3 regions of the Streptomyces sp. NPDC051315 genome follow, and region 1 is predicted to be linked to each of the others. Evidence: riboswitches for the same ligand, from Rfam matches in the RefSeq annotation. Region 1 holds a riboswitch; each other region holds the start of a gene.
The links. Region 1 has a riboswitch for S-adenosylmethionine ahead of ACIBBD_RS00710 (aminotransferase class V-fold PLP-dependent enzyme). Riboswitches for the same ligand answer to the same signal wherever they lie in the genome.

Region 2: another riboswitch for S-adenosylmethionine. It lies ahead of thrC (threonine synthase); the one in region 1 lies ahead of ACIBBD_RS00710 (aminotransferase class V-fold PLP-dependent enzyme).
Region 3: another riboswitch for S-adenosylmethionine. It lies ahead of ACIBBD_RS11305 (amino acid ABC transporter permease); the one in region 1 lies ahead of ACIBBD_RS00710 (aminotransferase class V-fold PLP-dependent enzyme).

Annotation. Positions count from the first base shown of each region.
Region 1 is NZ_JBITEN010000001.1:150,944-160,726, reverse strand. It holds gene ACIBBD_RS00730 (c-type cytochrome) at 1-262, shown strand, start outside; gene ACIBBD_RS00725 (Rieske 2Fe-2S domain-containing protein) at 259-1,314, shown strand; gene ACIBBD_RS00720 (cytochrome bc complex cytochrome b subunit) at 1,311-2,933, shown strand; gene trpD (anthranilate phosphoribosyltransferase) at 3,075-4,139, shown strand; SAM riboswitch class IV at 4,216-4,332, shown strand; gene ACIBBD_RS00710 (aminotransferase class V-fold PLP-dependent enzyme) at 4,504-5,865, shown strand; gene ACIBBD_RS00705 (Lrp/AsnC family transcriptional regulator) at 5,898-6,179, opposite strand; gene ACIBBD_RS00700 (rhomboid family intramembrane serine protease) at 6,176-6,910, opposite strand; gene ACIBBD_RS00695 (hypothetical protein) at 7,083-7,322, shown strand; gene ACIBBD_RS00690 (NYN domain-containing protein) at 7,394-8,737, shown strand; gene ACIBBD_RS00685 (NlpC/P60 family protein) at 8,949-9,783, shown strand, end outside.
Region 2 is NZ_JBITEN010000015.1:105,268-115,050, forward strand. It holds gene groL (chaperonin GroEL) at 1-734, opposite strand, end outside; gene ACIBBD_RS26800 (cold-shock protein) at 1,128-1,331, opposite strand; gene ACIBBD_RS26805 (MoaD/ThiS family protein) at 1,784-2,059, opposite strand; gene thrC (threonine synthase) at 2,056-3,357, opposite strand; SAM riboswitch class I at 3,376-3,532, opposite strand; gene ACIBBD_RS26815 (glucosyl-3-phosphoglycerate synthase) at 3,702-4,646, shown strand; gene ACIBBD_RS26820 (trehalose-6-phosphate synthase) at 4,741-6,168, shown strand; gene otsB (trehalose-phosphatase) at 6,156-7,016, opposite strand; gene ACIBBD_RS26830 (DUF3263 domain-containing protein) at 7,222-7,461, opposite strand; gene ACIBBD_RS26835 (extracellular solute-binding protein) at 7,521-8,744, opposite strand; gene ACIBBD_RS26840 (ROK family protein) at 8,963-9,783, shown strand, end outside.
Region 3 is NZ_JBITEN010000004.1:462,034-471,816, forward strand. It holds gene ACIBBD_RS11285 (LacI family DNA-binding transcriptional regulator) at 1-661, shown strand, start outside; tRNA gene ACIBBD_RS11290 (tRNA-Pro) at 1,273-1,349, shown strand; gene ACIBBD_RS11295 (putative leader peptide) at 1,793-1,915, shown strand; gene ACIBBD_RS11300 (glutathione S-transferase C-terminal domain-containing protein) at 2,055-2,951, shown strand; SAM riboswitch class IV at 3,019-3,127, shown strand; gene ACIBBD_RS11305 (amino acid ABC transporter permease) at 3,519-4,496, shown strand; gene ACIBBD_RS11310 (amino acid ABC transporter ATP-binding protein) at 4,493-5,272, shown strand; gene ACIBBD_RS11315 (ABC transporter substrate-binding protein) at 5,390-6,415, shown strand; gene ACIBBD_RS11320 (putative leader peptide) at 6,586-6,732, shown strand; gene ACIBBD_RS11325 (LLM class flavin-dependent oxidoreductase) at 6,805-8,007, shown strand; gene ACIBBD_RS11330 (NtaA/DmoA family FMN-dependent monooxygenase) at 8,027-9,403, shown strand; gene ACIBBD_RS11335 (M12 family metallopeptidase) at 9,583-9,783, opposite strand, start outside.

The DNA of each region.
Region 1 (9,783 bases):
GCACATCTACGAGGCCATGCAGACCGGCCCGCAGAACATGCCCTCCTTCCCCGACACGACGCTGTCGGAGCAGAACAAGAAGGACATCATCGCGTACCTGAACGCGGTCAACGGCAAGGAAACGGCCAGCTACGGTGGTCTTGAGCTGGGCGGCATCGGCCCGGTCGCCGAGGGCCTGTTCGGCTGGATCTTCGGTCTGGGTGGTCTCATCGCCGTCGCCGTATGGGTTGCCGCTCGGACCGCAAAGGCCAAGAAGTCATGAGTAGCCAAGACATTCCAGAGAACCTGCCCGCTGAGCAGGACCACGCCCACGGTGCCGTAAGCGTCGCGGACGAGAAGAACCCGTTCGCCGACCCGGGGCTGCCGCCCCACGAGCACCGGATGCAGGACGTCGACGAGCGGGCCGCCAAGCGGTCCGAGCGTGCGGTCGCCTTCCTGTTCACGGTGTCGATGCTGGCCACCGTCGCCTTCATCGCCTCGTACGTGGCGATCCCGCACGACAAGACGGTCTACCTCTTCCCGCTCGGCCACGTCAGCGCGCTCAACTTCGCGCTCGGCCTGACCCTGGGTCTGTCCCTGTTCAGCATCGGCGCGGCCGCGGTCCACTGGGCCCGCACGCTGATGTCCGACGTGGAGATCGCCGACGAGCGGCACCCGATCGAGGCGGCGCCCGAGGTCAAGGCCAAGGTCATGGCCGACTTCCAGGCCGGCGCCACGGAGTCCGCGCTGGGCCGCCGCAAGCTGATCCGCAACACGATGTTCGGTGCGCTGGCCCTGTTCCCTCTCTCCGGTGTCGTGCTGCTGCGCGACCTCGGTCCGCTGCCCGAGGACAAGCTGCGCCACACGCGGTGGTCCAAGGGCAAGCTGCTGGTCAACATGAACACCAACGAGCCGCTGCGTCCCTCGGACGTCGCGGTCGGCTCCCTCACCTTCGCCAAGCCGGAGGGCCTGGAGGAGCACGACCACGACTTCCAGACCGAGATCGCCAAGGCCGCCCTGATGATCGTCCGGATCCAGCCGGAGAACATCAAGGACAAGCGCGAGCTCGAGTGGTCGCACGAGGGCATCGTGGCGTACTCGAAGATCTGCACCCACGTCGGTTGCCCGATCTCGCTGTACGAGCAGCAGACGCACCACGTGCTGTGCCCCTGCCACCAGTCCACCTTCGACCTGTCCGACGGTGCCCGAGTGATCTTCGGCCCCGCCGGTCACGCCCTGCCGCAGCTGCGCATCGGCGTGAACGACGAGGGCTACCTTGAGGCGCTTGGCGACTTCGAAGAGCCCGTCGGTCCTGCCTTCTGGGAGCGCGGATGAGTAACAACGACGACCGCCGCAAGGCACCCGCAGGCGAGCGGGTAGCCGACTGGGCCGACGGCCGGCTGGGGATCTACTCCCTGGCCAAGGCCAACATGCGCAAGATCTTCCCGGACCACTGGTCCTTCATGCTGGGTGAGATCTGCCTCTACAGCTTCATCATCATCATCCTCACGGGTGTGTACCTGACGCTGTTCTTCCACCCGTCGATGAACGAGGTGGAGTACCACGGCAGCTACGTCCCGCTGCAGGGCCAGCTGATGTCCGAGGCGTTCAACTCGACCATGCACATCTCCTTCGATGTGCGCGGTGGTCTGCTCATCCGGCAGATCCACCACTGGGCCGCGGTGATCTTCCTCGCCGGCATGTTCGTGCACATGATGCGCGTCTTCTTCACCGGCGCCTTCCGCAAGCCGCGTGAGATCAACTGGCTGTTCGGCTTCCTGCTGTTCGTCCTGGGCATGTTCACCGGTTTCACCGGCTACTCGCTCCCGGACGACCTGCTCTCCGGCACCGGTGTCCGCTTCACCCAGGGCGCGATCCTGTCCGTGCCGATCGTCGGCACGTACATCTCGATGTTCCTGTTCGGCGGGGAGTTCCCGGGCGGCGACTTCGTCGCGCGGTTCTACTCGATCCACATCCTGCTGCTGCCGGGCATCATGCTCGGGCTCGTGGTCGGCCACCTGATCCTGGTCTTCTACCACAAGCACACCCAGTTCGCGGGTCCCGGACGCACCAACAAGAACGTCGTCGGCATGCCGCTGCTGCCGGTCTACATGGCCAAGGCCGGAGGCTTCTTCTTCCTGGTCTTCGGGTTCATCGCGCTCCTCGCCGGCATCGCGTCCATCAACCCGATCTGGGTGATGGGCCCCTACCGTCCGGACCAGGTGTCCACCGGTGCCCAGCCCGACTGGTACATGGGCTTCGCCGAGGGTCTGGTCCGCGCCATGCCGGGCTGGGAGATCAACTTCTGGGGTCACACGCTGGTCCTGGGCGTGTTCGTCCCGCTGGTGCTCTTCGGTCTGTTCCTCGGTGTGATCGCGCTCTACCCGTTCATCGAGTCCTGGATCACCGGGGACAAGCGCGAGCACCACATCCTGGACCGTCCGCGCAACGCCCCGACCCGTACGGCCTTCGGTGTCGCCTGGGTCACCGGCTACATGATCATGCTGATCGGTGGTGGCAACGACATCGTCGCCACCCACTTCCACCTGTCGATCAACGCGGTCACCTGGTTCGTCCGGATCGGGTTCTTCGCCGGACCGGTCATCGCCTTCGTGGTCACCAAGCGGATCTGCCTCGGCCTCCAGCGCCGCGACCGGGACAAGGTGCTGCACGGCCGCGAGACCGGCACCATCAAGCGCCTGCCGCACGGTGAGTACATCGAGGTCCACGAGCCGCTCAGCCAGGAGGCTCTGTACACGCTCACCGCGCACGAGCAGTACGCGCCGGCCGAGATCGGCCCCACGGTCGACGAGAACGGCGTCGAGCGCAAGGTCAAGCGCTCCGAGAAGGTCCGCGCCAAGCTGAGCAAGGCGTACTACGGCGAGGAGAGCCAGATCGCCAAGCCGACCGTCGAGGAGTACAAGGAGATCACGAGCGGCCACGGCCACCACTGATCACTGCGTCGCCACGCAACTGACGAAGGGCCCCGTCCGGTGTTCGGACGGGGCCCTTCGCCGTGCTCCGCGCCTGGATAGGGTGGACCCGTTGAGACGCGTGTCCCGTAGAGCGGGACCGGAGTGACCCAGGAGCGGCTTATGAGCGCTGTGACCCCCGCTGGAGGCGACACCGCGGCGGGCCGTTCCTGGCCCGAGGTGCTGAACGCCCTGCTGTACGGCCGCGACCAGAGCGCCGACGCGACGGCCTGGGCGATGGACCGGATCATGCGCGGCGAGGCCACCGACGCCCAGATCGCCGGGTTCGTGGTCGCCCTGCGCGCCAAGGGCGAGACCGTCGAGGAGATCAACGGTCTCGTGCGGGCGATGTACGAGCACGCGAACGTGATCGAGGTGTCGGGCCGCACGGTCGACATCGTCGGTACCGGCGGCGACGGCGCGAAGACGGTGAACATCTCCACGATGTCGGCGCTCGTGGTGGCCGGCACGGGCGCGAAGGTCGTCAAGCACGGTAACCGCGCGGCCTCGTCGGCGTCGGGTTCCTCGGACGTCCTGGAGAAGCTCGGCGTCAACCTCGACCTGGCCCCGCAGCGGGTGGCCGAGGTCGCCGAGGAGGCCGGCATCACCTTCTGCTTCGCCGTCAAGTTCCACCCGGCGCTGCGTCACGCGGGCGCCGCGCGCGGCCAGCTGGGCATCCGTACGGTGTTCAACGCCCTCGGCCCGCTGACCAACCCGGCCAAGGTGCGGGCCCAGGCCGTCGGGGTGGCCGACCCGCGCATGGCCCCGATCATCGCCGGCGTCTTCGCCGAACGCGGCAACTCCTCCCTGGTGTTCCGCGGCGACGACGGCCTCGACGAGCTGACGACGACGTCCACCTCCCACGTCTGGGTGGTCCGGGACGGCAAGGTCACCGAGGAGGCCTTCGACCCGCGGGACGTGGGCATCGAGCTGGTGCCGGTGGAGGCGCTGCGCGGCGGCGACCCGTCCCACAACGCCGAGGTCGCCCGCCGTCTCCTCGACGGTGAGACGGGTCCGGTACGGGACGCGGTGCTGCTGAACTCGGCGGCCGCCCTGGTCGCCCTCGACCCGACGCAGGCACCGCTCACCGAGCAGATCCGCGCCGGCATGGAGAAGGCGGCGCACTCCATCGACTCCGGGGCGGCCAGACGGGCGCTGGAGCGCTGGGTCGCCGCCAGCAACGCGTGACCGACCGGCGATCCGCGGTCCCGCGATCCGGACACGAGTTGCGGGACCGCGATCACTTCACGTACGTTCCTCTCCAGGTCATGAGTGACAGTCATGAGGCCCCGGCCGACTGTCCGGCAACCCTCCGTCCGTGGCGGGGTGCCCCGGGTGAAGACCAGGTCGTGGGCAGCGAGGTCCACGGCAAGCGCGGACCCCTCGAGAAACCAGGGGTCCTGGTCGTCGAGGAGCCTTCCGTGAGCAAGCGAATGCGATAGGGCCGCAGAGCCCCGCCTCCGCATCCCTTTTTCCTCTTCTCCGCCGTTTCCTGTGCCGTCGACGCGTTGTCCGGCACGGTGATTCCGCCTGCTTTCACGGGAGTTCAGCCATGTCCGTCTCCACCGCTGCCCTCGCCCAGTCCGTTTGTGCCCCGCTGCCCGTTCTGGGCCGGGATGTCACCGTCCCGCTCGTCACCGGCGGCGAAGTCACCTACGCCGCGCTCGACTACGCGGCCAGCGCCCCCGCCCTCCAGCGCGTCTGGGACGACGTGGCGGCCTACGCCCCCTACTACGGCAGCGTCCACCGCGGTGCCGGCTACCTCTCCCAGCTGTCGACCGACCTCTTCGAGAACGCCCGCCGGACGGTCGCCGAGTTCCTCGACTGCCGCGCCGACGACCAGCTGGTCTTCACCCGCTCCACCACCGACTCCCTCAACCTCCTCGCCGCCGCCCTCCCCGCCGGCTGCCAGGTCTTCGTCTTCGAGACCGAGCACCACGCCTCGCTGCTGCCCTGGAAGGACGCCCGGGTCACCTACCTCGACGCCCCGCGCACCCCGCGCCAGGCGGTCGAGACCCTTCAGCGGGCCCTGGCCGACCGTGACCCGCACGGCCCGGCCCTGGTCTGCGTGACCGGCGCCTCGAACGTCACCGGTGAGCTGTGGCCGGTACGCGAGCTGGCCGCCGCCGCCCACGCCCACGGCGCCCGGATCGTCCTGGACGCGGCCCAGCTGGCCCCGCACCACCCGGTGTCGGTCCAGGACCTCGACGTCGACTGGGTCGCCTTCTCCGGGCACAAGCTGTACGCCCCGTTCGGCTCCGGCGTCCTGGCCGGCCGCGCGGACTGGCTGCGGGAGGCCGACCCCTACCTCGCCGGAGGCGGCGCCAGCCGCAAGGTCACCCGGCGCGAGGACGGGGGAGTGGACGTCGAGTGGCACGACAGCGCCGCCCGGCACGAGGCCGGCTCCCCGAACGTCATCGGCGCCTACTCCATCGCCTCCGCCTGCAAGGCGCTGACGGAGGCGGGCTTCGACACCCTCGTCGCCCGGGAGCGGTACCTGATCGAGAAGGTGCGGGCGGGCCTGGCCGAGGTCCCCGAGGTGCGCGTCCTGTCCCTCTTCGGCGACGACGCCCCCCGCGTGGGCGTCCTCTCCTTCGTCGTCGAGGGGTGGAACAGCTCCCACTTCGCCGCCGCCCTCTCCGCCGAGTACGGCATCGGCGTCCGCGACGGCCTCTTCTGCGCCCACCCGCTGGTGCGCACCCTGCTCGGCAGCGACCCGCAGACCCAGGGCGAGTGCGGCGCCCCCGAGGCGGCCCCCGGCGAGAAGTCCCTCAACGCCATCCGCGTGAGCTTCGGCGCGGGCACCCCCGACGAGCACGTCGAGCGTTTCGTGGGCGCGGTCAGGGAGCTCGTCCGGGACGGTGCCAAGTGGCGGTACCGCACGCAGGAAGGCCGCTGCGTCCCGGCGGTGTGAGGGGCTCCTCCCCGGAGGCGGTGTTCAGACGGTCAGGAGTCCAGGCCGATCGCGAACGCCGCCTCCAGGTCGTGCTGCGAGTACGTCCGGAACGCCACGTGCGTGTCGGTGGCCTCGACACCGGGGATCTTGCTGATCCGTCCCGGGATGACCTCGGCCAGGTCCTCGTGCCGCTTGACGCGGACCATCGCGATCAGGTCGTAGGTGCCCGTGACCGAGAAGACCTCGCTGACGCTCTCCAGCCCGGCGATCGACTCCGCGATCTCGGGAATCCGGTCCACGCTGGTCTTGATGAGGACGATCGCGGTGATCACGGCTGGTTCTCTCCCTCGGGGGCCGGAGCTGGGGCGGGCTTCACTCTAGTCGTCCCGCAGAACAGGGCCCGTGCGACGACGAGGCCCAGCGCGAAGCCCACCAGGTGCGCCAGGTACGCCACCCGCGGCCCCGGTGCGGTCTGCCGTGCCGCCACCCACTGCAGGGCCGCCCAGAACGGCAGCACGAGCCAGGCCGGGAAGCGCAGCGGCAGGAAGAAGAGGAACGGCAGGAGACTGGTCACCCGCGCCCGGGGAAACAGGGAGAGGAACGCGCCGAGGACCGCCGAGATCGCCCCCGAGGCGCCGACCAGGGACTGCTCGGAGTCGGCGTGGGCGGCGGCGTAGCCCAGCAGGGCCAGGTAGCCGCAGGCGAGGTAGAAGAGCGTGAACCGGACGCGGCCCATCCGGTGCTCGGTCATCGCCCCGAAGACGTAGAGGAAGAGCATGTTGCCCAGCAGGTGGACCCAGCTGCCGTGGAGGAACAGCGCCGTCGCGGGGGTGAGGACGGAGCGCGCCGAGCCCTGGAAGAGGTCGGCGGGGATCACGCCCCACCGGCGGAAGTAGGCGCGCTGGGCGGCGAGCAGCTCCTCACCGGTGCCGTACGCCGGATTCAGGCCCGACGCGGGGCCGATCGCGAAGATCAGGCAGCACAGGGCGATCAGTCCGTACGTCACCGGGGCCGACGGCCGCCGGATCGCTCTGCTCACGGTCCCGCTCCAGTTCCCGATCATGCACACAGAGCATGACGTAACGGGACGCACCAGCCCGGACCGCCTCGCCGCCGTGGACGGACGGGCGACGACTACCCGCCAGGCCGTAGGGTTACGAGCCATATGGACCGGGGAGCCCTTGGGCGCGCCCCGGCGCCGGAAGACCGACACTAGAAGGAAGCGGACAGTCACGATGACGGTTCCCCTGCCGACCGCCTCGACGCGGTGGCGCTGCACGCTCTGCGGCAACCTCACCCGGTTCGACGTGACGCGCTCGTCGAAGGTCGTCGAGTACGTCCACCTCGATCTCGCCGGTGAACCGAACGTCGAGGAGCGCCAGGTGGTCAGTGAGACCATCGAGTCGGTGCGGTGCCGTTGGTGCAACGCCGTGGACCAGGTGGAACTCGTGGACAGGCCGGGCGCCGGTTCCTGACGACGGGGGTCCCCCCGCTCGCGCGACGTCGAGAGCGGGGGAGGGCCCCGCGAGAAATTGGGGTGTGACGGATGGTGGAGAGCGCAGGCGGGGGGCCGGGCGACGGCGCCGCTGAGGTGCTCGACCGTCCGCTGCCCGACGGCGTGCGCCGCCGGGTCGTCCAGATCGTCTCGGACGGCTTCGGCGGGCTGACCGTCGGGGAACTGCCCGCCCAGTTGCGGCAGTACGCCCGCTTCGCCCCGAACCGGCGCACCAAGTTCGCGGGCAACGCGATGGCGGCCGCGCTGGAGACGGATCCGCTCTTCCGGCAGCGCATCGCCGAGAAGTTCAGAGAGGCCCAGCCGGAGCTGGCCGGCGCCCTCGACTCCGGCTCGCCGCCCCCGGCCGCGGATCCGCTCGATGTGGCGGCCGCGGCCTACGTGCTGAGGCCCACCGGCTGGGTGAAGTTGGTGACCGCGGCCGGTGAGGAGGCGCAGCGGGCCGACGCCGAGCGCGCCGACGAGGAGAGCCGCGCGGAGCTGGAGCGGCTGCGCGAGCAGCTCTCCCAGGCCCGCGAGCAGACCCGCGCCGAGACCGAACGGCTGCGGGCCGAGCTGGAGGCCGCGAAGAAGGAAGCGGACTCGCTTCACCGCAAGCTGCGTTCGGCCCTCAGTGACGTCAAGCGCGGTGAGGCCGCGCTGCGCAAGGTGCAGGGCGAGATCGAGGCCGTACGCGCCGAGGGGCAGGCGCAGGTGTCCGCCGCGGAGAGCGAGACACGACGGCTGAAGGCGCGGCTGGGGGAGGCGGAGGCCGCCCTGGAGGCGGCGCGGCGGGCGGCGCGCGAGGGGCGCAGCGTCGAGGACATGCGGCTGCGGCTGCTGCTCGACACCGTGCTGGACGCGGCCCAAGGGCTGCGGCGCGAACTGGCGTTGCCGCCGGTGTCCGTCCGTCCCGCGGAGACCGTGGACGCGGTCGAACCGGGACGAATGACCCCGAAGGACATCGCGGCGCGGGCTCTGTCCGAGAACGACCCCGCGATCCTGGACCAGTTGCTCGCCCTGCCCCAGGCGCATCTCGTCGTCGACGGCTACAACGTCACCAAGACCGGCTATCCGCAGATGCCGCTCGAGAAGCAGCGGCTGCGGCTGCTGGGCCAGCTCTCGCAGCTCGCCGCGCAGACCGGGGCCGAGGTCACCTGTGTCTTCGACGGGGCCGAACTGGCCGCGCCGGTGCTGCTCGCGCCGCCGCGCGGGGTGCGGGTGCTGTTCTCCAAGGCGGGCGTCACCGCCGACGAGCTGATCCGTCAGCTGGTGCGGGCCGAGCCGCCCGGCCGGCCGGTCATCGTCGCCTCGACCGACCGTGAGGTGGCCGACGGGGTCGCCAGGGCGGGGGCGCGTCCTGTCGCTTCTGCGGTACTCCTCAAGCGACTGACCTGAAGTTCAACGTAAAAGCTCATTGCCCGAATTGGCGGGATCGTCACGCAACGTAGTGTCAACCTGCCGTCACCCCATGTGGGTTGGGCGTAAAGAATGCGTTGCGTCGCCGACTTTTTTGGTGACAGGATTTGAAGTGATCACAGGATGGTCACTAGGGTCTGCCATCGAACCTCCGCACGAGTGATCACTCACAAGAAGGAGCTCGTCCTCCGTGGCGTCCCACCGTCGACCCAAGCAGCCGAGTCGGGCACGTGTGACCGTGCTGACCACCGCGGCCGCAGCAGCTGTCGCCCTGAGCTCGCAGGCGGCCAACGCCGCCCCGAGTGAGAAGCCCACCAAGGACGAGGTCAAGGCCAAGGTCGACAAGCTCTACGAAGAGGCCGAGCAGGCCACCGAGAAGTACAACGGGGCCAAGGAGAAGCAGGAGACGCTCCAGAAGGAGATCTCCACCATCCAGGACAACGTCGCCCGCGGTCAGGAAGAGCTCAACGAGCTGCGCGACGGCATCGGTCTCGCGGCCGCCGCCCAGTACCGCACCGGCACCATCGACTCCTCCCTCCAGCTCTTCCTGTCGTCGAACCCGGACGACTACCTGGACAAGGCGTCCACCGCCGACCAGCTCAGCGCCCAGCAGGTCGAGGCGCTGAAGAAGATCCAGGAGAAGCAGCGCGAGCTCGCCCAGGACCGCTCCGAGGCGTCCGACAAGCTCAAGGACCTCGCCTCCACCCGGACCGAGCTGGGCAAGAAGAAGAAGGAAGTCCAGGCCAAGCTGGCCGAGGCGCAGAAGCTCCTCAACACGCTGACGGCCGAGGAGAAGGCCGAGCTCGCCGCCGCCGACGCCCGCGCCAGCCGGGACGCCGGTGAGCGCGTCGACCTCGGCAACACCGGCTCCGCCTCCGGCCGCGCCCTCGCCGCCTTCCAGGCCGCCCAGAGCAAGATCGGCTCGCCCTACGTCTACGGCGCCTCCGGCCCCTCCTCCTTCGACTGCTCGGGCCTGACCTCCTGGGCCTACGCCCAGGCCGGCGTCGGCATCCCGCGCACCTCCC
Region 2 (9,783 bases), on a different contig from region 1:
AGCGGCTTGCCCGACTGCATGACCTTCTCCAGGAGCGGGAGCAGGTCCTTGACGTTGGAGATCTTGGAGTTCGCGATCAGGATGTACGGGTCGTCGAGGACGGCCTCCATACGCTCCATGTCGGTGGCGAAGTACGCCGAGATGTAGCCCTTGTCGAAGCGCATACCCTCGGTGAGCTCCAGCTCCAGACCGAAGGTCTGGGACTCCTCGACGGTGATGACGCCTTCCTTGCCGACCTTGTCCATGGCCTCGGCGATGAGCTCGCCGATCTGGGTGTCGGCGGCGGAGATGGAGGCCGTGGAGGCGATCTGCTCCTTGGTCTCGACGTCCTTCGCCTGCTCCAGCAGGGCGGCGGAGACGGCCTCGACGGCCTTCTCGATACCGCGCTTCAGGGCCATCGGGTTGGCGCCGGCGGCTACGTTGCGCAGACCCTCGCGGACCAGCGCCTGGGCGAGAACGGTCGCGGTGGTCGTACCGTCACCGGCGACGTCGTCCGTCTTCTTGGCGACTTCCTTGACCAGCTCGGCGCCGATCTTCTCGTACGGGTCCTCGAGCTCGATCTCCTTGGCGATGGAGACACCGTCGTTGGTGATCGTGGGGGCGCCCCACTTCTTCTCGAGGACGACGTTGCGGCCCTTGGGGCCGAGGGTCACCTTGACGGCGTCCGCGAGCTGGTTCATGCCGCGCTCGAGGCCGCGCCGCGCCTCCTCGTCGAACGCGATGATCTTGGCCATGTGAAGTGGTCCCTCCAGGACTGGGGGTGATTCCTTCGGACCGCGCCCGCGCCCGCGACGGACGGCTCCCGACCGGTGGTTCCTTGCCCCACCCGGCCTGCGAGCCTCACCGACCCGGTCCTTCGTTGTCACTCTCACCTTCAGAGTGCTAACGCCAATGATTAGCACTCGCCCCTGCCGAGTGCAAGCGGCTCGGGGGAAGCCGGGCGGTGCTCAGCCGCCCGCGAACACCCCTGGGGGAACGGGCCGCCGCCACCGAGCCCCGCCGGATCACACCCGGCCGGCGCCCCGGAGCCGCAGCCCAGGCGGCACCGGGGCGGCCGACGGTGCGCACCCGGACAGCACGAAGGGCCCGCATCCCCGTCGGGACGCGGGCCCATTCGTTGAAAATGTTCAGGCGGTGACGCGAACCATGTCGGCCTGCGGGCCCTTCTGACCCTGCGAGATCTCGAACTCGACCCGCTGGCCCTCTTCCAGGGTGCGGTAGCCGTCCATCTGAATCGCGCTGTAGTGGACGAAGACGTCCGCACCACCGTCGACCGCGATGAAGCCGTACCCCTTCTCCGCGTTGAACCACTTGACGGTGCCCTGAGCCATGCCTAACTCCCCTATTACTGGCCCTTGCACAGATCCACACTTCGCGGACCCGGGTCAGACCTCACCCCCCAGTTGGTTGGGGGCGTGCGCCGGAACGCGTCGACCGCGGCCGAATGTATCTGTCCAACTGCCGTCTGCAACAGGTCAATCGGACGAGAATTCTGGACGCGCACGGTCCGGAAAGTGGCGAGAATTCGCCAGAATTCAGGGCAAGTCGGGCCCCACAAAGCACACAAAAGCCTCAAAAGAGATGCACACTTTGGCTACTTCTCGTCGGGCTTGCGGCAGAAATCAAAGGTTCCGGATCAGTGGATCGGGACCGGGTTCCCCAACTGTACCGCGCTCAACCACACTGAATTGCCCCCTCCGCTTCTCTCACGGAGGGGGCAATTCGATGAACGCTCGGTAATCGCTATTACCGACGGTTACTACCGGTGGGTACGGAACGGGAATCAGCCGCCGGCGACGGCCGGGATGATCGAAACGCCGGCGCCGTCCGGGGTCACCGTCTCCAGCCCCTGCTCGAAGCGGACGTCGTCGTCGTTGACGTACACGTTGACGAACCGGCGGAGCTTGCCCTGGTCGTCCAGCACGCGTGCGGCGATGCCCGTGTGGTTCTTCTCCAGATCGGCGATGACCTCGGCGAGGGTCGCGCCCTCCGCCTGGACCTCGGCCTGGCCGCCCGTGTAGGTGCGGAGGATGGTGGGGATGCGGACGGTGACGCTCATGATGCGAGGCCAGCCTCTCGGAAGGAGTCGAGGTTCGGGCGGATGGTCGCGGTCAGGCCGGTGCCGGCCACCGCGTCCAGGGTCTTCAGGCCGTCACCCGTATTGAGGACGACCGTCGTCTTGGTCGGGTCGAGGAGACCGTTCTCGATCAGCTTGCGGGTCACACCGACCGTCACGCCACCCGCCGTCTCGGCGAAAATGCCCTCGGTCCGGGCGAGCAGCTTGATCGCGTCCACGACCTGCTCGTCGTTCACGTCCTCCACCGCGCCGCCCGTGCGGCGCGCGATGTCGAGGACGTAGGGACCGTCGGCCGGGTTGCCGATGGCGAGGGACTTGGCGATGGTGTTCGGCTTCTGCGGGCGGACGACGTCGTGGCCGGCCTTGAAGGCGACGGACACCGGCGAGCAGCCCTCGGCCTGCGCACCGAAGATCTTGTACGGCTTGTCCTCGACGAGCCCGAGCCGGATCAGCTCCTGCAGACCCTTGTCGATCTTCGTGAGCTGCGAGCCGGAGGCGATCGGCACGACGAGCTGGTCCGGCAACCGCCAGCCGAGCTGCTCGCAGATCTCGTACGCCAGCGTCTTGGAGCCCTCGGCGTAGTACGGCCGCAGGTTCACGTTGACGAAGCCCCAGCCCTCGCCCGCCGGGTCGCCGATGAGTTCGGAGCAGAAGCGGTTGACGTCGTCGTAGTTGCCCTCGATGCCGACGAGCTCGCCGCCGTAGATCGCCGCCATGACGACCTTGCCCTGCTCCAGGTCGTGCGGGATGAACACGCAGGAGCGGAAGCCGGCGCGGGCGGCGGCGGCGCCGACGGCACCGGCGAGGTTGCCGGTGGAGGAGCAGGAGAGGGTGGTGAAGCCGAAGGCGCGGGCGGCCTCCAGGGCCTGGGCGACCACGCGGTCCTTGAAGGAGTGCGTCGGGTTGCCGGAGTCGTCCTTGACGAAGAGCCTGCCGGGGTCGACGCCCAGCTCGCGCGCGAGGTTGTCGGCCTGGACGAGCTTGGTCCAGCCCGGGTTGATGTTGGGCTTGTCCGCCACGTCGGCCGGGACGGGCAGCAGCGGCGCGTAGCGCCAGATGTTCGCGGGACCCGCCTCGATGCGCTTGCGGAGCTCCTCCGTCTCGTAGGCGGAGAAGTCGTACGCGATCTCGAGCGGGCCGAAACACTCCTCGCAGGCGAAGACCGGGCCGAGGGCCACGCGGTGGCCGCACTCACGGCAGCTCAGCGCGGCGGCCGGGCCGAGGTCGACGGGGGAGGCGGTGGTGCTGTCCGTGGTGCTTGCAACTGTCTGCGCAGCCATGTGAGGCGAGGCCCTTTCTCCTCATCTTCCTCACGACGCATCTCGCCGTGAGACGGATTTGGCACCTTCCCTAGCCGGGAGCCTCGCGAAGCGATCAACACTGATCGGTACGAGACCGGCTGGAGGGTTGCCGGGGCTTCATCGGGCCGTGTCCCTCTGCCCCTCTGGATGAGCGGTATGTGGTTGTGAACGCCGACGACCCCGGACATGCGATGGTCATCCGCGTTGTTCAAGACTGTAACCGAAGGCCAGGACAGTTGAGATAGTCGTCCGTACCGCGAGATGGATCACACGGTGACCCCTCGTGCACCTGGTGTGATCACGACAGTGAGGAGTCGCAGACCGTGCTGGAAGAAGTCGAGCGCTGGCTGGCCACCCGCTCCTGGTCCGTGACCGATCGCCCGCTCCACGGGATCCTGGCCGCCAAACGCGCGTCGGGCCGGTCGGTGTCCGTCGTGCTGCCCGCGCTGAACGAGGAGGAGACGGTCGGCGACATCGTCGCGGTCATCCGTCACGACCTCATGCAGCAGGTCCCGCTCGTCGACGAGATCGTCGTCGTCGACTCGGGGTCGACCGACCGTACGTCGGAGGTCGCGGCAGCGGCCGGGGCGCGTGTCGTCCACCGGGACGCGATCCTCCCCCGCATCCCGGCCGTGCCCGGCAAGGGCGAGGTCCTGTGGCGCTCGCTGCTGGTCACCACCGGGGACATCGTCTGTTTCGTCGACGCCGACCTGAAGGAGTTCTCCTCCGACTTCGTCTCCGGGATCGTGGGCCCGTTGCTCACCGACCCGGACGTCGACCTGGTCAAGGCCATGTACGACCGTCCGCTGGGCGGCGCGGCCGGCCAGGGCGGCCGGGTCACCGAGCTGATGGCCCGCCCGCTGCTGAACATGCACTGGCCGCAGCTGGCCGGTTTCGTGCAGCCGCTGGGTGGCGAGTACGCGGCCCGCCGCAGCCTGCTGGAACAGCTGCCCTTCCCCGTCGGCTACGGCGTGGAGCTGGGCATGCTGGTCGACGCCCTGCACCTGGTGGGGCTCGACGCGCTGGCCCAGGTGGACGTCGGGGTGCGCAAGCACCGCCACCAGGACGGGCAGGCGCTCGGCCGGATGGCGGCGGCGATCTACCGCACGGCCCAGCTGCGGCTGGCCCGCGGTCACCTCATCCGTCCCTCCCTCACCCAGTTCGAACGGGGCACGGACGGCTTCGAGCCGCGCACCTACTCGGTGGACACGGAGGAACGCCCGCCGATGGCGGAGATCGCGGAGTACGCGGCGCGCAAGGTCGCGTGACACGGCGCGGCGGGCCGTATACGGCTGGATACGCCCCGTCCGTGCGGCCCCTCCGTACGTTTGAGCGGATCGGGACCGGGCTAGGTTGAGGCGTATGGCTTTCACGGACGGTGCTGCTGCTCAGGGTGCTCAGGTGCTGGTCGCGTCCAACCGCGGCCCGGTCTCGTACACGGTCGGCGAGGACGGCTCGCTGCACGCCAGGCGGGGCGGCGGCGGGCTGGTCTCCGGCCTCTCGGCGATCGGCCCCGACGCCGGTGCCCTCTGGGTCTGCTCGGCGCTGTCCGACGGCGACCGGGAGGCGGTCCGGCGCGGGGTCGGCGAGGCGGGCGTGCGGATGCTGGACATCCCGGCGGACGTGCACGCCGACGCCTACAACGGCATCGCCAACTCCGTGCTGTGGTTCGTCCACCACCTGCTGTACCTGACCCCGCTCGAGCCGGTCTTCGACGCGGAGTTCCGGCGCCAGTGGGCCTCGTACGAGACGTACAACCGCGCCTTCGCCGAGGCGTTGGCGCAGGAGGCGGCCGAGGGCGCGGCGGTGCTGGTGCAGGACTACCACCTGTGTCTCGTGCCCGGCATGCTCCGCGAGCTGCGTCCGGACCTGCGCATCGGCCACTTCTCGCACACGCCGTGGGCACCGGTGGACTACTTCGGCCTGCTCCCCGGCGACATCCGCAGCCAGCTGCTGCGGGGCATGCTCGGCGCGGACCGGCTGGGCTTCCTGACCCGCCGCTGGGCGGACGCGTTCACCGCGTGCTGCGAGGAGTTCACGGGCGGCCTCGGAGGCACGGAGGTCGGTGTCCACGGCCTCGGCGCCGACGCCGACTTCCTGCGCGCCCGCTCCCACGAGCCGGACGTCGAGGAACGCCTTCCGGTCCTGCGCGAGGAGATCGGCACGGCCCCCGACGGCAGCGCCCGCAGGACCATCGTCCGGGTCGACCGGACGGAGCTGTCGAAGAACATCGTGCGCGGCCTGCTGGCCTACCGGCAGCTCCTCGACGACCACCCCGAGTGGCGTGAGCGGGTCGTGCACGTCGCCTTCGCCTACCCCTCCCGCCAGGACCTCGCCGTCTACCGCGAGTACACGGCCGAGGTGCAGCGGGTGGCCGACGAGATCAACGAGCGCTACGGCACCCCCGGCTGGACCCCGGTCGTCCTGCACGTCAAGGACGACTTCGCCCGCTCCCTGGCCGCGTACCGCCTCGCCGACGTGGCCCTGGTCAACCCCATCCGGGACGGCATGAACCTCGTCGCGAAGGAGGTGCCGGTCGTCTCCGACCGGGGCTGCGCGCTGGTGCTGTCCCGGGAGGCGGGCGCCTACTGGGAACTGCGCGACGACGCGCTCGTGGTGAACCCCTACGACGTGCTGGAGACCGCCCGCGCCCTGCACGAGGCGCTGTCCATGGGGCCGGAGGAGCGGGCCGAGCGCACCAAGCGTCTGGTGGCGGCCGCGACCGCGCTGCCCCCGGCCCAGTGGTTCCTGCAGCAGTTGCGGGCGCTGAGGGAGATTCAGCCGAGCTGATCCGACAGCGTCCGCAGCAGGCGTACGACGCCGGCGGGACCGTCGACGACGAGGTCGGCGCGCTCGGCGAGCTCCGTCACCTCCGCGCTGCCGCTGGCGACGAGCAGGCCCGGGACGCCGTCGGAGCGGAGTTTCTCGACGGCGGCGAACGCGGGGAGGTCCCCGAGGTCGTCGCCGGCGTAGAGGACCGCCTCGGCGCCGGTCTCGCGCATGTGCTCCAGCAGCGCCACGCCCTTGTCCACACCGGGCGGCCGCAGTTCGAGGACCATCCGGCCCGGTTCGACGAGCAGCCCGTGGCGGGCGGCGAGGTCGGTCAGGGGCTGCCGCAGCGCCTCGAAGGCGGCCTGCGGGTCCCGTGCCTGGCGGGTGTGCACGGCGACGGCCCGCCCCTTCTCCTCCACCCAGGTCCCCTCCGGGGCACCGGCCGCGTCCAGCACCGCCGGCAGTTCGGCGCGGGCGGCGGCGACACCGGGGTGCGGGGCGGGGGCGCTGACCGTGCCGGTCCGGGCGTCCCACCGCTCGGCGCCGTAGTGCCCGAGCACGGCGAGGTGCTCCAGCCCCGGCACACCGGCGAAGCCGCCGTTGCGCACGGCCACGGCGGCCGGCCGGCCCGTGATCACGGCGACGGAGGCGATCTTCGGGGCGAGGTCCGCGAGGACCGGGACGGCGTCGGGGTGCGCACGGGCGTCGTCCGGGTTCTCGACGATCGGCGCGAGGGTGCCGTCGAAGTCGAGGGCGACGAGGGTGGTGCGGGGACGGGCGAGGATCGCGCGGAGCGCGTCCCGGCCCGGTGCGGTCGTGGGGGTGGGGAGTCCGGGGTCCGTGGAGTGCGTCTCTTGCGTGCCCATGAGCTGACGATAACCGGTGCGAGGAACCGCCCCGTCCGCCCGTCCGCCCACGCGGACGAGGCCCGTTCGGGGCCGGAGCGGGAATCCGGGGGCGCGGCCCCCGGGGGACGGGAAGGGCAGGGGCGGCGGGCACGTAAGGGGAGGGGCAGCCGGCGCGGAAGGGGAGGGGCGGCGGGGCCAGGACCCGGCCGGCCCCGCCCGGCCCTCAGCGCTCCGACCGGCGGGCCTCCCGCACCCGGCGCAGCCGGTTCACCGTCACCGGGTCGTGGGCCAGCGCCCTGGGGTCGTCCAGGAGGGCGTTCAGCAGCTGGTAGTAGCGGACCGGGGACAGGTCCAGTTCCTCGCGGATCGCCCGCTCCTTCGCCCCGGGCCCGGAGAACCCGCGCCGCTCCAGGGCGAGGATGTCCCGCTCCCTCGCCCCCAGTTCCGCCTCTGGCCGCTCCATGCCCCGCACCGTAACCCACGGCGTGACCGGCGGGGTGACCCGAGGCGCGCCCCGACGGTTCATCCGGCGGAGCCGCTCTCCGCGGTCATCGCCGTGGCCTGGAGCTGGCCGAGGACGCCGGACGGGCTGCCGTCGGCGGTCACGGCCTGGCCGATCCGCTTCTTGATCTCCGCGCTGACCGTCGCCCAGGAGGTGCGCCCCACCGGATACAGCTCGGACACCGGCAGCTCCTCCAGGAACGGCCGCAGGTCCGCGTCCTCCGGGGCCGTGCTCATGGCCTGGGACGCGGAGGTGGTGACCGGCAGCAGGTCGTACTCGCGGGAGAAGGCGAGGACGTTCTCCTCGCTGTAGACGAAGTTCAGGAACTCCTTGATCTGCTCGGCGTGCCCGTTCTGCTTGAAGGCGGTCATCCAGTCGGCGACGCCCATGGAGACCTTGGTGGGGCCGTCGAGGCCGGGCATCGGCACCATGCCGAACTTCACGCCCTTCTTCTCGGCCATCTTCATCAGCGAGGGGTGCCCGTTGAGCATGCCGACCTGCCCGGCGGCGAACGCCGCGAACGCGTCGGCCCGGTTGAGCTTGCCCGGCGCGACCGGCCCGGTCAGGCCCTTGCCGACCAGCTCGTTCTTCAGCCAGGAGAAGGTCTCGACGTTCTCGGTGGAGTCGAGGCTGTAGCCGGTGGCGGTCGCGGTGTAGCCGCCCCCGCCGCTGAGCAGCCACTGCATGGTCTCGGCCTGCGCCTCCTCGGGCCCGAGGGGCAGCGCGTACGGGTACTTCACGCCCTCGTCCTTGAGCGCCTCGGCGTCCTCGGCGAGCTCGGCCCAGGTGGTGGGCGGGGTGATGCCGGCCTTGTCGAAGAGGGTCTTGTTGTAGAACAGCAGCCGCGTCGAGGAGGCGAACGGCATGCCGTACTGCACCCCGCGCACCTCGCCCGCGTCGGCGAGCTGCGGCACGAAGTCGGCCTGGACGGGGATGGAGAGCACGTCGCCCGCCTTGTAGAGCAGGTCCTCGGCGGCGTAGTCGGCGTACGCGCCGATCTGCGCCATGTCGGGCGCCTCGCCCGCGTCGACCATCTCCTTGACCTCGCGGTCGACGTCGTTCCAGGAGTGGACGGTGACCTCGACGGTGACGCCGGGGTGCTCCTTCTCGTACGCCTCGACCAGCGCGTCCCAGTACTTCTCGGAGCTGTTGGCGCTGCTGTCGCCGTAGTCGGCCGCGACGAGCCGGAGGGTGACGTCGTCGGAGCCTCCGGTGACTCCGCATCCGGCGAGGACCGCCGTCATGCCCAGGGCGGAGACCGCCGCGATGGTTCCTGACCTGACTGCCCGCCGCTGCACTGCGTTTCTCCCGCTCCCCTGAGGGCCATACGCCACTGAAGGCCGTAAGCCACTGAACGCCCGACCGATGATTGCTCCGACCAATTAAACCGCTATTCGAACTGAGGTCTAATCCAGGCAAGTGGACTAGACCTCTTGAGGGTACTCGGTCCACACTGTCCCCCGTGAGACATGTCATCGCCCTCGACGTGGGCGGCACCGGGATGAAGGCCGCTCTGGTCGGGGCGGACGGCGCCCTGCTGCACCGGGCCCGCCGGGCCACCGGACGCGAGCACGGCCCCGACGCGGTCGTCGCCGGCGTCCTCGACTTCGCCGCGGAACTGCACGCCCACGGCGCCGAGCATCTCGGCGAGCCCGCGGCCGCCGCCGGTGTCGCCGTCCCCGGCCTCGTCGACGAGGCCCGCGGCGTCGCCGTCTACGCGGCCAACCTGGGCTGGCGCGACGTCCCCCTGCGCGAGCTGCTCCGGACCAAGCTGGGCATCCCGGTCGCCCTCGGCCACGACGTGCGCACCGGCGGCCTCGCGGAGGGCCGCGTCGGCGCGGGCCGGGGCGCCGACCGCTTCCTGTTCGTGGCGCTGGGCACCGGCATAGCGGGCGCGATCGGCGTCGAGGGCCGGGTGGAGGCGGGCGCGCACGGCTTCGCGGGCGAGATCGGCCATGTCGTCGTACGGCCCGGCGGAACCCCCTGCCCCTGCGGGCAGCGCGGCTGTCTGGAGCGGTTCGCGTCCGCGGCGGCGGTCAGCGAGGCATGGGCGCGGGCCTGCGGCGACCCGACGGCGGACGCGGCGGACTGCGCGCGTGCCGTCACGTCCGGCGACCCGAACGCCGTCCGGGTCTGGCAGCGGGCGGTGGACGCGCTCGCGGACGGCCTGGTCACCGCGCTCACCCTGCTGGACCCGCGCACGCTCGTCATCGGTGGCGGGCTCGCCGAGGCGGGGGAAACCTTGTTCACACCGCTGCGGGACGCGGTCCGCCGGCGGATCAC
Region 3 (9,783 bases), on a different contig from region 1:
GGCCCTCGTCGAACCGGTCGACGAGGGCGCCCCCCTGCGTCTGCACACCGACCTGCCGGTCGTCAGTCTCTGCGCCCCGGTGGACACGGCCGGCGGCCGCAGCGCCGTCGTCCGGGCCGACGGCGTCACCGCCGCCCGGCTCGCCACCGAGCACCTGCTCGCCCTGGGCCACCGCACCGTCTGGCACGTCCCCGGCCCGCAGGACTGGTTCAGCGCCCGCGAACGCGTCCAGGGCTGGCGCGAGGCGCTCGCCGCCGCCGGCGCACCGGAGCCGCCGCTGCCCGCCGGGGGCGACTGGACCCCGGCCTCGGGCTACGCGGCCGGCCGTCACCTGGCCCGGCTGCCCGACGTCACCGCCGTGTTCGCCGCCAACGACGACATGGCGATCGGCCTGGTCCGCGCCTTCGCCGAGGTCGGCCTGACCGTGCCGCACGACGTGAGCGTGGTCGGCTTCGACGACGTCCCCGTCGCCCCCTACCTCTCCCCGCCCCTGACCACCCTCCGCCAGGACTTCACCGCCGTCGCCGACCGGGCCGTCGGCGCCCTCACCGCGGCCATCGAGGGCCGCCCCCTGCCGACCGAACCCACCGACGTGGCCGTGGAGTTGCAGATCCGCAACTCCACGGCACCCGTGCGCGCCCGAGGGCCCAGACCCGGCTGACGATCCGTCATCCCCCGGGTAGCCGTCGGGCCTTGTCTCCCTGACCGATCCCTGCCCGGCGACCTCGACGGGCCCCCGGACGAGCACGGCACCCGCAACCGCCCCGGGCCACCGCCGCCCGCGCCGCTGCGGCTCCGCCCGGGTCACCCATGGCGGGACATCACCTGACGTGCCCTCTCCAGGGCGCCCTTTCGGACGGGTCGTGCCCGTCGATCCCGGCGGCCCCCCCTCCGGGCGTCACTGTCACCCCGGCCGACGGATGCGGTTCCCGCACCACTGGTCGTGGAAGCCGGTACGGCTCCCGGCCCCCGCGCCCGTCCTGCCCGGGGCCGTCGACGCGGAGGGCCTGTGACTCGGCACCGTCGACACGGAGGGCACGCGACGCGGTCCACGAACGGGCGGGGCGCGGACCCCACCCGGGGCGCGGACCCCACCGGCGACCGCGCGCGGGCCGAGGGTGCCGTCGGGGCCGACCCCGAGGCCCTGGCGGCGCGGGCTGAAGGGGCCGATGGGACCGACCCCGCGGCCCCGTCGGGCGCGACCGCCGCACCCGCACCCGTACGGTAGGGTTTACCTGCGCGTTCCCACGGTTCACCCGGCGCGGAGCGCGGCGGGACGTGGCGCAGCTTGGTAGCGCACTTGACTGGGGGTCAAGGGGTCGCAGGTTCAAATCCTGTCGTCCCGACCAGCTTCACGCGGTCGGAGGCCGCCTTCTCGAACGAGGAGGCGGCCTTGTTCGTACCGGTCGCGCGACCTTCGGCGCCGAGCGGGAGTCTGAGCGCGGGCGGCACCGAGGACGGAGGCGGTGAAGCCGACTCCGGTGTGGCGGCCGGCAGTTCGGCGGGCCCGCCGTCCCTCTGCACCTCGGCGGCCCCGAGCCGACCGGCGCCGACGAGTTCGGGGCGAGCGGGAAGCCCCGCACGTGAGACGAGGCGGCGCCTGCGGACGCCGCCGCCTGCGGGCCCACGCAAGGTCCTCGGGCGGTTCCGCCGTCTTCGGGTCCGCCCCCGAGGACCTCGCCCGGGCCGGCCAGGACATCTCCCCGCGCTCCACTCCGTGGACGCCCCCTTGACGGCGCCCGGTGGCCGATCGACACTCGGAGCGGGAATCCTAGTGAACAGGTAGGGAAACATGGGGCGCCTTGAGCCGGTCACCAGCCGAGCGAGCCGCACGGCGTGGTCGTCGCCCCTTCTCACCTCCCGCCGTCACATCGATCTGCTGCGCGTCTGCAGCGCGATCGACGTCCAGGGCTGAACCGGCCCGTTCCCGCGCCGAGCCGCACCGAAGGTGCCCCGCGCACCGTCCCTTCCGGCGCGCGGACCAGGGCCGCGCCCTCCCGTCAGACGCCGCATCCGCCGCGCGTCCCTCCGCGCGACCGCCCCCGGGGAGAGTCATGTCCGCCACACCGCCGGCCACCCACCCGTCCGTCCGTTCCGCCCCCGCCTTCCGCGGCCGCATCGGCCGTGACGCGCGCAGCGGCCACTACGCCGTCCCGCGCCGCTACCGCCTCCACCTGTCACCCGCCGACCCCGACGGCCTGCGCATCGCCGTCACCCACACGCTGCTCGGCCTGGACCGGGCCTGTCCGGTGACCTTCCTGCCCGCCGTCCCCGACTGTCCCGACGGCGGCCACTCGGCGCTGCGCCCGCTCTACGACGCCAGCGCCCACCGCTACACCGGCCCCGCCCTCGCGCCGGTGCTCAGCGACGACTGGTCGGGGCGCATCGTCTCCACCCACGGCCCCGACATCGCCCGGGACCTCGCCCGCCGTTTCGGCGGCGGCCGGATCGCGCTCCACCCGCGCGGCGCCGAGTCGGAGATCGAGGCCGTCGAGCGGATGTGCGCGCAGGGCATCGAGGAGGCCGCGCAGCGCGCCGGGGCGGCCGGGGCCGGGGAGGCGGAGCGCACCGCCGCCCTCGACGCCCTGCTCGCCACGCTCGGCGTGCTGGAGCGGGGACTCGCGGTCCAGCCGTACCTGATCGGCGGTCAGCTCACCGCCGCCGACGTGGAGTTGTGGGTGACGCTCGTCCAGCTCGACACCGTGCACCGGCACCACCTCGACGCCGCCGCCGTGCACCGCGTCGCCGGTCATCCGGCCCTGTGGGCCTACGCCCGCCGCCTGGCCGGGCACCCGGCCTTCGGCGGCCACCTCGACCTCGACGGCATCAACCGCCGCCACCACGCCCGCTGTCAGGGCCTGGAGGCCGCCGGGGCCGCCGTCCAGATCCTGGACTGGGAGGCCCACGCGACCCCCGGCACGGGCACGCGACCGCAGGTCAACCGGCCCTGACCCGGTCCACGCACTGGACGCACGTTGACATCCGTTCGGGTGAATGGCTTAACTTACGGCCCAGAACGGTCATGAGCGTCAGCGACAAGCCCTGGCTTGCTGACCGGCAACCCTCGCACCGCGGTGGGGTGCCCCAGGTGACGACCGGACCGGATGACGTTCGGTAAGCGCGAGGGCCCCACCGGGGCCGGACAGTGACGGTGACGGACATGTACGCAGCTCTCAGGACGGCGCCCCGCCGCCCCCGGGGCCGCGTACGCCCGTCACACGATCCGCTCGTCGCCGACCGCGCCGTCGATCTGCTCCGCGTGAACAGCGCACTGTGTACCGCACCGGGCCGTGCCCGCTGTCGGGGCTGAACCCCTCACACCCTTCGCCCCGCATCCGCGTTCCTGACGAACACCGCCCGAGCGGTGTGCCGTTGTCCGCCCCACCCCGGTTTCCGTACGCATCCGTGCGCCCCGCCGGCGCCGTGCGCCGCAGAGCGGTCCCCACCCCTCTGCCGCCGCACCGCCGCCGCCCGCGGCCGCCGTGACCCGGGGTGTCCGACTCCCGCCGGAGCCCCTCATGAGTGAACCCCCAGGCGCCGTGTCCCTCGCCGAGGCACCCGCCGCCGACACCCCGCCGACGAGGCTCACCGCACAGCGGGTTCAGCCGCTGCGCCGGCCCGGCCGCTGGATCGCCACCGCCGTCGTGCTGGTCCTGGTCGCCCAGTTCGTCCACGGCCTGGTGGCGAACCCCTTCTACCAGTGGGACCGCTTCGGCTACTGGTTCCTTCGGCCGACGATCCTCGACGGACTGCTCATCACCCTCGAAGTCACCGTCTACAGCGCGGTGCTGGGCCTCATCGGCGGCATCCTGCTCGCCCTCGCCCGGCTGTCGAGGAGTCCGGTGCTGCGCGCGGTCAGCTGGACCTACGTCTGGGCGCTGCGCTCCATCCCGCTCATCGTCGTCCTGCTCTTCCTCTACAACTTCAGCGCCCTGTACGAGACGCTGAGCCTGGGCGTCCCCTTCGGACCCGCGTTCGTCACCTTCGACGAGTCCCGGCTCGCCACCGACATGGCGGTCGCCGTCATCGGCCTCAGCCTCAACGAGGCCGCCTACGCCGCCGAAGTGGTCCGCGGCGGCATCCTCTCCGTCGACCAGGGCCAGCACGAGGCGGCCTCCGCCCTGGGGCTGCCGAAGGGCTACCAGTTCCGCCGGATCGTCTTCCCGCAGGCCCTGCGCTCGATCACCCCCAACTACGTCAACCAGCTGATCGGCCTGGTCAAGAGCACCTCGCTGGTCTTCTACGTGTCACTGCTCGACCTGTTCGGCACCGCCCAGGCCATGGGCTCCACCTACCCCGGCGACATCGTCCCGCTGCTGCTGGTCGTCACCGTCTGGTACCTGATCCTCACCAGCCTCGTGTCCGTGATCCAGTTCTACGTCGAGCGGCACTACGCCCGGGGCGCCACGCGCTCCCTGCCGCCGACCCCGCTGCAGAAGCTGCGCACCGGCCTGCGGGACCTCAGGGAACGCGCGCGCAGGGAGGCCGCCGTATGACCAGCGCCGAGATCACCCCGGTCGCGCTCGAAGTGCACGGAGTCCACAAGTGGTACGGCGCCCACCGCGTCCTGGACGGCGTCGACCTGACCGTACGGCCCGGCGAGGTCACGGTCGTCATCGGCCCGTCGGGATCCGGCAAGTCGACGCTGCTGCGGGTCATCAACCACCTGGAGAAGCCAGAGGTCGGTTACGTCAGTGTCGGCGGCGAGCCGATCGGTGTGCAGCGGAACGGGGAGCGGCTGAAGGAGCTCAGCGAGCGCGCCATCCTCGCCCAGCGCAGCCGGATCGGCTTCGTCTTCCAGAACTTCAACCTCTTCCCGCACCTGACCGTGCTGGACAACGTGGCCGCCGCCCCGGTGGCGACCGGAAAGCTCGGCAGGGCCGAGGCCCGGGAACTGGCCCGCGAACTCCTGGACCGGGTCGGACTCGGCGACAGGACGGGCGCCTACCCGCGGCAGCTGTCCGGCGGCCAGCAGCAGCGCGTGGCGATCGCCCGGGCCCTCGCCCTGCGCCCCGGCGTCATCCTCTTCGACGAACCGACCTCCGCCCTCGACCCCGAGCTCGTCGGCGAGGTCCTCGCCGTCATCGAGGACCTGGCGACCAGCGGCACCACCCTCGTCATCGTCACCCACGAGGTGGGCTTCGCCCGGGAGATCGCCGACCGGATCGTCTTCATCGACGGCGGAAGGATCGTCGAACAGGGCCCGCCGGCCGAGATCCTCGACCACCCCCGGCACGAACGGACGCGGGACTTCCTGAGCAAGGTGCTCTGACCGGCGGCCGACGGGACCCCGGCCCCGTGCCGCCCCTCCGCCTCCCCACCACTTCCCCCCACCGCTTTCCCTCACCCCTTCACCCCCCTCTCATCGCCTCTCACGACAAGGACGGCCATGCCTGCCCACTTCTCCCGACGCAGCCTGATACGCGGCATCACCGCGGCGACCGCCGTCGCCACCCTCGCCACCGGGCTCGCCGCCTGCGGTGGCGAGAGCGACGCCGCCACCACCACCGACAACGCCGCCTCCGGGAGCGTGACCGTCGCCCGGCTGTCCAACGGCGCCGGCAAGGAGACCACCCTCAAGGTCTCCGAGGTGAAGTCAATCAGCGCCCGTCTGCCCGAGTCCGTCCGCAAGAGCGGCACGCTGAGGATCGGCGTCGGCGCCCTGCCCGCCGGCTTCGCGCCGCTCGCCTTCGTGGGCAGCGACCAGAAGACCCTCACCGGCGCCGAACCGGACCTCGCCCGACTCGTGGCCGCGGTCCTGGGCCTGAAGCCCGAGGTGAAGAACTCCACCTGGGAGAACCTCTTCGTCGGCATCGACAGCGGCAAGGTCGACGTCGGCTTCTCGAACATCACCGACACCGAGGAGCGCAAGCAGAAGTACGAGTTCGCGTCCTACCGGCAGGACAACCTCGGCTGGGAGGTGCAGAAGGACAGCAAGTGGAACTTCGACGGGAACTACGAGAACCTCGCCGGCCTGACCGTCTCCGTCAGCAACGGAACCAACCAGGAGAAGATCCTCCTGGAGTGGAAGAAGAAGCTGGAGAGCGAGGGCAAGAAGCTCACCGTCAAGTACTTCCAGGACCGCAACAGCACCTACCTGGCGCTGAACAGCGGCAAGATCGACGCCTACTTCGGTCCCAACCCCGGCATCGCCTACAACATCGCCAAGACCGCGGGCACCCCGCAGGCCACCCGCAGCGCGGGCACCTACTCCGGCGCCGGTGAGACGCTCCAGGGCCTGATCGCCGCCACCGCCAAGAAGGACAGCGGACTCGCCGAGCCGATCGCCGCGGCCATCAACCACCTGATCGAGAACGGCACCTACGCCAAGTGGCTCGCCGCCTGGAACCTCTCCAACGAGGCCGTCACCACCTCGGAGATCAACCCGCCCGGGCTGCCGCTGGACAACTCCTGACCCCTCGTCACCATCGCCCGTCCCCACACCCGTCGCGTCAGAAGGGACTCCGCCTCCGTGGCCCACCCGATCGGCCTCCGCGGAGGCGGAGCCCCGTCCGCGGCCCCACCGAACCCCCTCGACAACGCCGTCGTGCGCACACCGGGAACATCCGGCGGGACCGGGAGGTTGTGACCCATGACGAGATGTGCGAGGCGCCGTCGCGCGCCCGGAAGAGGGAGGTGACGGACGTGGCCGCCCTGTCCCACGCCGTGCACCTGCACTCCCGGCCCCACATCGACCTCCAGCGCGTGGCCGGCGCGCTCTGTTGCTCCTGACCCGTTCCTTCGCCGTGCCCCCGTCCCGGGTGTGGCCGGCTTTCTCGTACGGACCTCCAGGAAGGCACCCTCGTGTCCCCGACCTCCGCTTCACCCCTGCACCTCGCCGTCGCCCTGGACGGCACCGGCTGGCATCCCGCCTCCTGGCGCGAGCCGGTCGCCCGCCCCCGTGAACTGTTCACCGCCGGATACTGGGCCGACCTGGTCGGCGAGGCCGAGCGCGGCCTGCTCGACTTCGTCACGATCGAGGACGGCCTCGGCCCGCAGTCCTCCCACTTCCTGGACCCGGACGACCGCACCGACCAGGTCCGCGGCCGGCTGGACGCCGTTCTGATCGCCTCCCGCGTTGCCCCGCTGACCCGCCACATAGGCCTGGTCCCGACGGTGGTGGCCACCCACACGGAGCCGTTCCACATCTCCAAGGCGATCGCCACCCTCGACTACGTCAGCACCGGCCGTGCGGGCCTGCGCGTCCAGGTCTCCGCCCGCCCGGCCGAGGCCGCCCACTTCGGCCGCCGCACCATCCCCCGCATCACGGCCTACGACGACCCGGCCACCCGGGACGTGGTGGCCGGCCTCTTCGACGAGGCCGCCGACTACGTGGACGTCGTACGCCGCCTCTGGGACAGCTGGGAGGACGACGCCGAGATCCGGGACGTGGCCACCGGCCGGTTCATCGACCGCGACAAGCTCCACTACATCGACTTCGAGGGCCCCCACTTCAGCGTCAAGGGCCCCTCCATCACCCCGCGCCCGCCCCAGGGTCAGCCCCTGGTCACCGCCCTCGCCCACGCCACCGTCCCCTACCGCCTGGTGGCGCGCGCCGCCGACGTCGGGTACGTCACCCCGCACGACACCGACCAGGCCCGGGCGGTCGTCGCCGAGATCCGCGCCGAGCAGGAGGCCGCCGGCCGCGCCGCCGAACCGCTGCACGTCTTCGCCGACCTGGTCGTCCTCCTCGCCGACGACCCCGCCGAGGCCGCCGCCCGCCGCGACCGGCTCGACACCCTCGCCGGCGAGGAGTACACCAGCGACGCCCGCGTCTTCACCGGCACCCCCGCCCAACTCGCCGACCTGCTCCAGGAGTGGCAGACGGCCGGACTGACCGGGTTCCGGCTGCGCCCCGCCGTCGCCGGCCACGACCTGCCGGCCATCACCCGGGGCCTCGTTCCCGAACTCCAGCGCCGCGCCGCCTTCCGCCGCGCCTACGAGGCCGACACCCTGCGCGGGCTCCTCGGCCTGGCCCGCCCCGCCAACCGCTACGCCGCCGCCTGAGCCGAGGGGAACCACGACCATGAGCAAGCCGCTGAAGCAGATCCACCTGGCCGCCCACTTCCCCGGCGTCAACAACACCACCGTGTGGAGCGACCCGAAGGCCGGCAGCCACATCGAGTTCAGCTCCTTCGTCCACTTCGCGCGCACCGCCGAACGCGCCAAGTTCGACTTCCTCTTCCTCGCCGAGGGGCTCAGGCTCCGCGAACAGGGCGGCAAGATCTACGACCTGGACGTCGTCGGCCGCCCCGACACCTTCACCGTGCTGGCCGCGCTCGCCGCCGTCACCGACCACCTCGGACTGACCGGCACCATCAACTCCACCTTCAACGAGCCCTACGAGGTGGCCCGCCAGTTCGCCAGCCTCGACCACCTCTCCGGCGGCCGCTCCGCGTGGAACGTCGTCACCTCCTGGGACGCCTTCACCGGCGAGAACTTCCGCCGGGGCGGCTTCCTCCCCCAGGAGGAGCGCTACTCCCGCGCCCAGGAGTTCCTCGCCACGGCGCGCGAGCTCTTCGACTCCTGGCGGGGCGACGAGATCGTCGCCGATCAGGCCACCGGCACCTTCCTCAGCGACGCCAAGGCGGGCGCCTTCGTGCACGAGGGCCGGCACTTCGACATCCACGGCCGGTTCAACGTCCCCCGCAGCCCCCAGGGCCGCCCGGTGATCTTCCAGGCCGGCGACTCCGACGAGGGCCGTGAGTTCGCCGCCTCCGGCGCCGACGCGATCTTCAGCCGGTACGCCGCCCTGGACACCGGCCAGGCCTTCTACACCGACGTGAAGTCCCGCCTCGCCCGGTACGGCCGCCGCCCCGACCAGTTGCTCATCCTGCCCGCCGCCAGCTTCGTCCTCGGCGACACCGACGCCGAGGCCGAGGAGATCGCCAAGGAGGTCCGCCGCCGGCAGGTCAGCGGCGCCACCGCCCTCAAGCACCTGGAGTTCGTCTGGAACCGGGACCTGTCCGCCTACGACCCGGACGGCCCCCTCCCCGACATCGACCCCGACCCGGGCGAGCACCACATCGCCCGCGGCCGGGCCCAGGTCCGCATGTACCGCGACCCGCTGGCCACGGCCCGCGCATGGCGCGAGCTGGCCGAGGCCAACAACTGGTCCATCCGCGACCTGGTCATCGAGACCGGCAACCGGCAGAACTTCGTCGGCTCCCCGGCCACCGTCGCGCGGACCATCAACGAGTACGTGCAGGCCGACGCCGCCGACGGCTTCATCCTCGTCCCCCACATCACCCCGGGCGGCCTCGACGAGTTCGCCGACAAGGTCGTCCCCCTCCTCCAGGAACAGGGCGTCTTCCGCGCCGACTACGAGGGCACGACCCTGCGCGACCACCTCGGCCTGGCCCACCCGGACGCGACGGGCGGCATCGGGCGGGCGGCGTCGTAACCCCTCGCCGTCAAGTGACCGGCGGGCGCGGGACCGGCTCGCGCCCGAGCGGGCGTTCCCGCCGGGCACGCGCGGTGCGGCCGGGGACGTCACCCTCCCCCGAGTGATGACGTCCCCGGCCTTTCCCCCGGCGCCGGACTGCGGTCTGTGCGCCCGCGCGGCGCTTCCCCCCGGGGCCGTCACCAGCACATGACGGCCGTCTCACCCGACCCCCAGCCGGAGTACAGGCGGACGCGGACGAAGTAGCGGCGGCCCCTCACGAGCCGGGCCGTGATCGTGGCGTTGTGCGGGGTTCCCCCGTCGTCCCGCCCCGCGAGGAAGCGGGGTTCCCCGTCCCGCTCCTCGAAGACCACGACGACCGCGTCGCTCGCGCCGAAGGT